DNA from 3 places in the Trinickia sp. EG282A genome. Region 2 is predicted to be linked to each of the others. Evidence: riboswitches for the same ligand, from Rfam matches in the RefSeq annotation. Region 2 holds a riboswitch; each other region holds the start of a gene.
The links. Region 2 has a riboswitch for cobalamin ahead of AB4Y31_RS27260 (CbtB-domain containing protein). Riboswitches for the same ligand answer to the same signal wherever they lie in the genome.
Positions count from the first base shown of each region.

Region 1: it holds a riboswitch for cobalamin, as region 2 does, so the genes downstream of both, AB4Y31_RS13290 (TonB-dependent receptor) here and AB4Y31_RS27260 (CbtB-domain containing protein) in region 2, are expected to answer to the same signal.
Region 3: it holds a riboswitch for cobalamin, as region 2 does, so the genes downstream of both, cobW (cobalamin biosynthesis protein CobW) here and AB4Y31_RS27260 (CbtB-domain containing protein) in region 2, are expected to answer to the same signal.

Region 1 covers NZ_JBFRCC010000002.1:1,156,842-1,160,114, reverse strand. The annotation lists gene AB4Y31_RS13290 (TonB-dependent receptor) at 43-2,043, opposite strand; cobalamin riboswitch at 2,149-2,390, opposite strand; gene AB4Y31_RS13285 (hypothetical protein) at 2,566-2,919, shown strand; gene AB4Y31_RS13280 (cell division protein ZapA) at 2,916-3,230, shown strand.
Region 2 covers NZ_JBFRCC010000006.1:185,803-189,075, reverse strand. The annotation lists gene AB4Y31_RS27270 (diguanylate cyclase) at 1-840, shown strand, start outside; gene AB4Y31_RS27265 (histidine phosphatase family protein) at 886-1,467, opposite strand; cobalamin riboswitch at 1,518-1,656, shown strand; gene AB4Y31_RS27260 (CbtB-domain containing protein) at 1,689-1,898, shown strand; gene AB4Y31_RS27255 (CbtA family protein) at 1,912-2,631, shown strand; gene bcsA (UDP-forming cellulose synthase catalytic subunit) at 2,836-3,273, shown strand, end outside.
Region 3 covers NZ_JBFRCC010000006.1:69,336-72,608, reverse strand. The annotation lists gene cobN (cobaltochelatase subunit CobN) at 1-1,068, opposite strand, end outside; gene cobW (cobalamin biosynthesis protein CobW) at 1,085-2,179, opposite strand; cobalamin riboswitch at 2,365-2,652, opposite strand; gene cobO (cob(I)yrinic acid a,c-diamide adenosyltransferase) at 2,744-3,273, shown strand, end outside.

The DNA of each region.
Region 1 (3,273 bases), on a different contig from region 2:
GGGCGGGCGCGCGAGAGAGGCCGAGCGGCTTACGTGCATACGCTACTGCTGCTGCCAGCCGACGGTGATGAACGCACTGCGCCTTGGCGTGTTGTAGGGATAAGCGAGCTCATAGTTCTTATCCAAGAGGTTCTCGACTTGCGCACTGACATACCACGCCTTCGTGATGTTATAGCGCGCCGAGAGGTTGACGAGGCCATAGCCGCCGAGCTTGACGCCGTTGTCGTTGCGCTCGCTGCTGACGATCCATTCCCCGCCGACGCGCCAGGCGCCGATCGAACGATTCGCCGAAAGCGACGCGAAGCGCCGCGCACGCCGCACGAGATCGGTGTCCGCGTCTTCGTCGACCGGATTTTGCACCGTCAGCGCGGCGCGCACATCGGTCTTGCCGACATGGCCGCTCCACGAGCCTTCGAGCCCCTGTACTTTCGCGCGGCCGACGTTCTCAGCGACGAAGAAGAGCCCGCCTTGCGTCGACACGTAGTTGATCAGGTCGGTATAACGCGTTTCGAACGCCGTGAGCCGCATCACCCCGAGCGAGTCCGAAGCGTACTGCAGCGCCGCCTCCACGGAATGGCTGCGCTCGGGCCGGATCGACGGATTGCCGCTGCCGGGGAAATAAAGATCGTCGAAGCTCGGCGCGCGAAACGCGCTCGAGTAGCTTGCCGTCACTTTCCAGTGCTCGGCGAAATCGAACCCGTAGCCCAGATAGTAGGTATTCGCGGCGCCGAAATCGGAGTACTGATCGCGCCGCACGTTGGCCTGAATCTGGCTTGCGCCGAAGCGGCCCGCATAGCCCGCGAAGAACGAGTTCACGTGGCGGCCGGGTGCGGCGAAGATATCGGAGCCGAGGCTCTGGTCGAGCCGCTCATAGCCGATCTGGACCTTCTGGGTGGGCGCGAACTTGAAATCGTTCTGCCACGTGTATTGGCGGTTGTTCGTGTCGAAGCGGTTGTTGTAGACGTCGTTCGTCTTCACGACGGAACGATCGTCGCCTTCGGCCACGGTCAAGTGCGTCGTCCACCAGTCGGTCAGCTTGCCGTTCGCGAACACCGATGCCTGGCGTACCTTGCTGTAGAGGTTGTTGACATCGGTCGGCACGCCGAATGCATTGTCGTAACTGTCGTTGCCGTCCGATTGGAAAAAGCGCACGCCCGCGTCCCAGTTCTCGCTGAACTTGTGGCGCAGCGCCACCGAGACGCTCTCGTTCAAATATCCGTTCGCATTCGGATTCGCGGCGGGTGCGAGCGCGGGATCGATCGACGAGAAGCCGTCGGTCTTGTAGCGCGACAAGTCGACGCTGAACGTGGTCTTGCCGTCCTTGTCCAATGCGCCGTCGACGCCGAGCGCCTGCGTCTGCGTGTGATAACTGCCGTAGCCGAGCGAGAAATGGAAGCGCGGCGGATGGTCGCCGCCGTCCTTCGTGAAAACTTGCACGACGCCGCCCATCGCTCCGGAGCCGTAAAGCGCGGACACGTCGCCGTTCACGACTTCGACGTGATCGATCTGCGAGAGCGGAATTTGCCCGATCTGCGCTTGTCCGAGGCTCACCGAGTCGACCCGCACGCCATCGATCAGCACGAGCGACTGCGCCGCGGATCCGCCACGCAGCATCAGCGTCGCGTTCGATCCGGGTCCGCCGTTGCGAACGATCTGCGCGCCCGGCGCGAGCGCGAGCAAGCCGGGTAGATCGGTGGCGGTCGAATCTTCGATGTCCTGCCGATCGAACTGTGTCGTCTGCGGGATGGCATCGGCGAGCGGCTGCGCGCCTCGCTGCGCGGTGACGACGATCGGCGCGAGCGGCACGCCGTCGGATTCGGTCGCTCGGGTGGCGCTTGTGGACGGGGCGGCGATCTTGGCCGCCTGCGGCGCACTCGACGATGAAGGCAAGGAAGCGGATGATGGCGAAGCGGAAGAAGCCGAAGAAGCGGACGGATGAGACGAAGTGGGCGACGTGAAATCGTCCGGCGCGGACTGCGCAAGTGCGGCAAGCGGCAGGCCGGCCAACGCGACGAGCGTCGCGCGTAGCAGGGGCGTGGGCATCGTATGGTTTCCCTAGGGATCGGCATGCGGCCCGCTCCCCGCAGGCCGCTTTGTCATGAGCGGGCCGAGCGACGCTTGCGCGCGCGATCCGCGCGACAGGCGAAACGGCCGCACTCCCGCTTTGGCCGGTATCCGGGCTGGCGACGAATCGCGTCCGCCTTCCCGCGCGCTCGACACGCGCAGTGGCATTCGGACCGAACTCGCATCGCGATCTTCGCGATGCATGTCGCTTACCGTTGCGGGGGCAGCACAGGTTGGCTCGGCCCGGGGCGGACCATGCTCCCTGTTTCCCGTTTAACCGCGCGCATCGGAGCGAGCGCGCGGGCACCAAAGTGCCGCAAGTGTAGGAGTGCAACCGGGGTGCGTCAACAATTGCCGATCGGGCCTCGTTGCATCAGCCATCGGCAAAAACCGCCTGAAATACGGCAATGTACGGTGCTTCGTTACGTCTCGATACGAGTCGGAGGTCGGATACCGCTCTTTTCCGCGCTAAAATGCGCAAGTCTTTAGAGGACGCAGCAGATGCTCAACGAACTCGAAATCCTGTCACAGAACATCGGCCGGCTGATTGCGATCAACGAACGCCATCAGCAGGCACGTCACGCACTCGAAGAGCAACTCGCCCAGCTTCGCGCGGATAACGACGCCGCGCACGCCGAACTCGCGCTGGTGCGCGACGAGCGTAACGCGCTGCAGGCCGAACGCGATACGTTGCTTGCCAAGATCGACGATGCGCAAGTACGCCTGAACGCGATTCTCGAGAAACTGCCTCGTACGAAGGGCCCATACGACGCCGACAACCAGCTCGACCTGCTTTCGCCGGCAGGTGATGGCGAGCCGGCTCGTAACGGCGCAGCCCACGGAGAGAACGCATGACGACGAAACAGATCGAAGCCTCGATTCTCGGCCAGACATACAGGCTGGCCTGTTCACCGGAAACGGAGTCCGCGCTCGTGGACGCCGTCGCGCGCGTCGATGCGGAAATGTCGAAAGTCCGCACGGCCAGCAACGTGCGCGGCACGGACCGCATCGCCGTGATGGCCGCCATTTCGCTTGCGTCGGAATTGCTGAGGCTGCAAGAAAGTATTCGCCACGGTGAGGCGTTCCCCGCGGACGAAATCCGTCGTACAATGCGTCAAATGAATGAGCAGCTCGGCACCGTGCTCGCGCAACACGAGGCACGATAGCAAGAGCGGCACACTGCCCGTCCGCGGTAGCGGCAGGCGGCGA
Region 2 (3,273 bases):
CAGCCCTACGATGTGCACGTTATCGGGCGCAATATCCGAAATGCCAGCACTTTCCGGCATTTCGTCTCGGAACCGGAAGGTAGCTTTTCGGACATTTCGACGATCGATAGCGTGCAGCGGCTCTACTACTTCAAAAATTTCCCGCATCTGCCGCTCATCATCATGGTGGCCGACGCTCATGCGGACATCTATGCGGCTTGGCGTCGTCGTGCGATAACGATCGGGTCACTGATTGCCGCGTTTGCAGTCGCATTCATCGGTCTTTCCTTCGCGCTCGGTGCGCAGCTTCAACGCCGGATGCGTGCAGAGTCCGAATTAGCGATGCTTGCGAGGACGGACGGATTAACCGGCCTGAACAACCGCCGCACCCTTGGCGAAATACTCGAGCACGAATGGCGTCGGGCTCGTCGCACGCGGAGCGTGTTTTCGTTGCTGTTCGTCGATGTGGATCAGTTCAAGGCCTATAACGACACCTACGGACATCAAGCCGGCGATGATGCGCTAACCGCTATCGCGAAGTGCATCAGCGAGAATATCCGCCAACCGGCGGATAGCGCCGCCCGCTATGGCGGTGAAGAGTTCGTGATCGTATTGCCGGATACCACGCCCGAAGGAGCCGCGCCGATAGCGGAGAAAATCCGGACGGCGATTAGCGACCTGAGCATCGAACATACGGGTAGCGAATATGGTCGCGTCACAGCAAGCATCGGTGCGGCCGCATGGACGCCGGACGAAGACACAGACGTAACGGCAGTCATTCATGCAGCGGATCAAGCCCTCTACCGCGCGAAAGCGACGGGGCGGAACAAGGTCGCGCTATTCACTGCCCTCCCCGCATAACCGCGACGCGACCGTTACTAAAGCCGCATCCGGGACGCAGCAGCACTATGCCGTGTCCCGGTGCTCGTAGGACCGAGCCATCCACTTCCAGCCCCCAGGCGCCGGTCTGAGTTCCGCCACCGACAGCGGGGCAATTTCGATCCTCGACATCGCCTTTGGGCCCGCGCCAAGTGCATGCACAATCGCAGCGCGAATGATCGCGCTGTGGGTAATTGCAACAAGGTCGTCCGGGAGCGGAAGCTGGTCGAGCCAAGAGCCGACCCGACGCAAGACGTCCTCGTGCGATTCACCACCGTGCGGCGATGCGGATGGATCGGTTATCCAAGCATTGAGCGCCGCAGGCATCTCTCGGGCTAGCTCCGCAAGTGGCTTTCCGCGCCAGTCGCCATAGTCGACATCGCGTAACGCATAATCGATGCGAACTTCCGATGCTAAGGCAGCGGCTGTTTGCTGCGCGCAGCGCACTGGACTGGACAGCACTATCGACGTCTGCGGCCACTGGTTGCAAACGGCGGCGGTCCGAGCAAGTCCGTGCGCGTCTAACGGATCGTCGCCTGGGAATTGGCCGACGCGCATCGCGTGGGTAGCGGCGTGTGCGATGAGGTAAAGCGAACGGTGCACCTTCATGCCTCCATGTGGCTTTTCTGGCAAAAGCTGAAACAGCGCATACGATCAGTTTTCAACACTAGAGTAATCGCGCGTACAATCGCCCCGACACGATGTGCGGAAGCCGGTGCAAAACCGGCGCGGCCGCGCCACTGTAACCGGCGATCTCCGATCCCGGAAGCCAGACCCGCCATCGTCTCCCCACAACCATTTATCGGGCGCGATTCCCCGGAGGTGAAATCATGAGTGAAGCAGTCCTGAAGCCCGCCATAGTGCCGGCCCCGATTCCCGTGCGCGAGCTTCTGCCGTGGGTGGTGTTCGTCGGTCTGATCCTGCTACTGGCGATCTACTTTGTCGGCGCTGAAGAAGGCGCGACGTCGATCGTTCCCGGCATGTATGTTCACGAATTCGTGCATGACGGCCGGCACCTCCTCGGCTTCCCCTGCCACTGACGCGGAGATCACGATGGTCGGAAAGCTGCTCGTACGCGGGATGCTCGCAGGCATCGCCGCAGGCCTGCTCACGTTCGGTTTCGCCAAGCTGGTCGGCGAACCGCAAGTTGATCAAGCGATCTCCTTCGAAGAAAAACTGGACGCCGCCAAAGGCGAGGCGCCGGAACCTGAACTGGTGAGCCGCCACACGCAGGCCGGCCTCGGACTGCTGACGGGCGTCGTTACCTACGGTGCGGCATTCGGTGGGCTGTTCGCGCTGACGTTCGCCTATGCATACGGGCGAGTGGGCCGCCTGCCGGCTCGGCCGCTTGCCGCCTGGATCGCGCTGGCGGCATTCATCACCCTTGTGATCGTGCCGAACGTCAAGTATCCGGCCAACCCGCCATCGGTCGGCGACCCCGACACCATTGGCTATCGCACCGGCCTCTTCTTCCTGATGATCGCAATCTCGATCGCGACGATGGTGTTCTCAATCAACGTGCGCCGCGTTCTACTGGCGAAACTCGGCCAATGGAACGCATCAATCATTGCGGGACTCTTATTCGTCGCGATCATCGCCGCCGTGCAGCTAGGGCTGCCATCGATTAACGAGGTGCCTGCTGCCTTTCCGGCTGTGGTGCTGTGGAAGTTCCGCGCTGCCGCGATCGGCATGCAGGTGATCATGTGGGCGACGATCGGCCTGCTGTTTGGCGCGTGGGTCGAACACGGCGAACGCGCCGAGGTGAATGTCTGAACCACGTCTCTATCGGGCCACGAATGCGGCCCGATTGTCGATGAGGGTCCGGCGGCAGGCGCTTGCCGGACCTGTACTTTGCGAGCGCGCGCCTCGCGGCTAGTCGTCACGTCAGCGCCTTCCTGCTCTGACCGAAAATTATTTGCCAGATCGAATCACGCACCTATACTTCTATTCGCCTGACGATATCCGCGGTCCCAACCATTGAAGTTCGGCAAATGGAAGTGCGACGAATCAGCAAAATGGCGAAGCAAATGGCTTGAGCTTGAACGATTGCCACTTGGAATCCCCGAATATCCTTTTGTTTTGTTGTCTGGCGAAGCAAAGCAAGGGTTGTCGATACCAGTCATGGAAAAGACATTCAGGGCGGCTGTTGGCAGGTGGTGGAGCCCCGGTAAACAAAACGAAGGGGAGGCCTCCAGACACGCCGCCCCCGCGCACGCACAGACTCAGTGCCTGCGCGTGCCTGCCTGGGCGGCCGCCGCGGCGTGGGGAAGCTCGCTTCTAGCCATCCTCGTGCTCGTCGCCGTCAAGCTCGACCTCACTGCGCAGTTCTGCCTTTCGTTTTCCGTGCTTGGCGGGATGATCGTGCTGCGGCACACATCCAGCCTCGAGCGCAGCCGCCTCTTCTTCCTGCTGTGC
Region 3 (3,273 bases), 120 kb from region 2:
CTCATCGTCGGGCCGATAACGGACGACATCGACTTCCGTGTGCGGACAGCGATAGGCGAGCCCCTTGAAGCTGACCGCACGCGTAATGATGCGCCCGTCGACTTCGGGCAACGCGACATGCATCGCGATGTCGCGCGAGTTGAGGCCTTGGTCGTCCTCGACCCAGTCCTCCCTGTTTCCGCCGCTGAGAATGACTTGCATCACAGGCGCATCGCCCGCGATGGCGACCGGCTCGGAGGAGTCGAGCGTCGACGCCGCGAATGCCGTGGTGTTGAGCACCAGCGCGACGTCGTGCTCCGCGCAGAGCTGCGCGACCACGTCCAAGCTCACTGCATCCTTCAGCGAGGTGATCGCAATCGGCAGCGGATTCATTCGCCGCGCCTCGAGCGCATCGATCAGCGCATCGAATACCGCCGTGTTCGCCGCCTGCAGATGGGCGCGATAAAAAAGGATCGCAACGACGGGGGCACCGTCGACCCAACGGCTGCGCCAGTCCATGACCGTAGGCGTCTCGCGCTGCGGATGATAGAGCGTCGCCGCCGCCAGCGGCACGGGCGGCGGCGGTTCGCGGTCCCAGCCGAACGCATGCCAGGCTATCGTGCGCATGAACGCTTCGGCGTTGGCGGTGCCGCCCTCGCGCAGGTATCGCCACAATCGCGTGCAAAGCGCGGCATCGGCCGTGCTTTTGGCAATGAGGTTGGCATCCTCCTGCAAGTCGCCCGAGAACATCGCGAGCATCTGCCCGTTGCGCCTCGCGAGCTCGACGACACGCTCGATGCCATACGGCCAATACGATTCGCCGCCGAGATGGTCGACCACGACGACGCGCGCATGCTGCAACACGTCATCGACATAGAAATCGACCGATGCAGGCTGCCGCAGATAGGTGACGTTCGCGAGGCGAACGCTTGGGTAACCGGGGCCGAGCCGATCGACGACGCTCGCTAGCAAAGAAAGCGTCGTGTCGGCGGAACTCAGGACGATGATGTCCGCGGGACGTTGGTCGATGCGGACGACGCCGGCCGTATCGTCGACGAAGCCGCCCGGTACGGTGCGCAGCAAATGCATGGCGGAGCGGCCGCGCTCAGGCCTGTGCGACGCGCATGCCGGACTGCGCGGTCAGCGCCTCGTCGAATGCGCGCTGCAGCGTGTCTCGATTGAGACTCTCGCCGATCAACACGAATCGGCTCGTCGGCGATTCGTCCTCGCGCCAGCGCCGGTCGAAGTAGCTCTCGAAGCGGCGGCCGACGCCCTGAATCACGAGCCGCATCGGCGTGCCGGGCAATGCGGCGAATCCTTTCGCGCGGTAGATGGTGTGATGCTCGACGAGCCGTTGCAACGCCGCGATCGCGGCCTCCCGCGAAAGAGGCGAGCCCACCACGACGACGGAATCGAATTCGTCGTGATGATGATGATCGGGATCGTTGGACGAACCGTGATGATCGGGGCGTTGATCGATCGTCTCTTCGGACGCCGCTTCAAGCCCGAGGAGCGCATGAAGATCGAGCGCGCCCCGCTGGGCCGGCACGATCTTGACGTGCGGCGGGATCTCCGCGCGAATCAGCGATTCGACCGCCACGCGTTGCGCTTCGTCGAGCAGGTCGGTCTTGTTGAGCACTACGAGGTCGGCCGCGCTCAGTTGATCCTCGAAGAGCTCGTGCAGCGGCGACTCATGATCGAGATTCGGATCGGCCTTTCGCTGCTCGTCGACGGCATCCGGGTCGGCCGCGAACTGGCCGCTCGCGGCCGCCGGCCCGTCGACGACGGTCACCACGGCGTCGACCGTGAAGCTGTTCTTGATCGAAGGCCAGTTGAACGCCTGAACGAGCGGCTTCGGCAAGGCGAGACCCGAGGTCTCGATGAGGATGTGATCGATCTGCGAACGACGCTCGACGAGCGCTTCCATGACGGGGAAGAACTCTTCCTGCACCGTGCAGCAAAGGCAGCCGTTCGCCAGTTCATACAATTGACCGTCGGTCTCGCTGCCCGCTTCGTCGCAGCCGATCCCGCAGCCCCGGAGAATCTCCCCATCGATGCCGAGCTCGCCGAACTCGTTGACGATGACGGCGATACGCAAGCCTTTCGCCTGCGAGAGCACGTGTCGCAGCAGGGTGGTCTTGCCGCTGCCGAGAAAACCGGTGACGATCGTGACGGGTATCTTGCGCAGTGGTGATTGCATGCGGCTCCTCGCTCGCAGTCGATAGTGGGCCGCGTCGCCCCTTCGTTCCGAGCTGACGAGCTCGGAGCACGACGCGAGGCGCACGGCGGACGAACGAAGAGAAAGGTGGGCGATGGCGCGGCAACGCCGACGCGCGTTGCAGTGAGATGCAACGAAGCCTTGGCCGGGACACCGCCTACCCGCAGCGCCCACCCTTCTCTTCTGGCCGGTATCCGGGCTGACGAAAGCGCCGCTTCACCTTCCCGCGCAAGTCATGTCATTTCTTGCGCAGTGGTTGCCTGCATACGCGGCCTTGCGCGCATGCATCGAAGCCGGCTCTGCATCGCTTCTGCGATGCGTTCGCCTACCGTTGCGGGGGCAGCACAGATTGACTCGTGCCGCGGACGAAATTCGCCGCGGCGAGTGTCTGTTTCCCGTTTAACTGCACGCGCAAAGGAGTTGCGCGCGCGAGCACCAGATTGCGTGCGAGTGTAGGTTCGTTGGCCCGCCGCGTCAAGAAACGGTCTTGTCCAACGTCTATCGCGGGGCTCATACTATTGCACATCCAGACGAAACGATATTCCAATGAAGACGGATCCCGAATCGCATCAGCGCATGACACAACGCCGCCGCGAAGGCCATGAGAAAAAACAGGCGGCGGCCACGCTCGAAAAAGGCTTGCTGATCGTCCACACCGGCAACGGCAAAGGCAAGAGCACGGCGGCTTTCGGCATGGCCGTGCGAATGCTCGGGCACGGCGAGCGCACCGGCGTCGTGCAGTTCATCAAGGGCGCATTGCATACTTCCGAGCGCGATTTTCTCGGCAGCCACCCTGCGTGCGACTTCGTCACGATGGGCGACGGGTACACATGGAATACCCAGAACCGCGAGGCCGACATGGCGACGGCCCGCAAGGGCTGGGACGAAGCCGTCAAGATGATCGGAAGCGGCGAATACCGCATGGTCATCCTCGATGAGCTCAACACCGTGCTCAAGTACGAATATCTGCCTCTCGATGAAGTGCTCGCCGTATTGCGAGCCCGCGAACCGATGCTGCACGTCGTCGTGACGGGGCGCCACGCGCCGGACGCGCTGATCGATGCAGCGGATCTCGT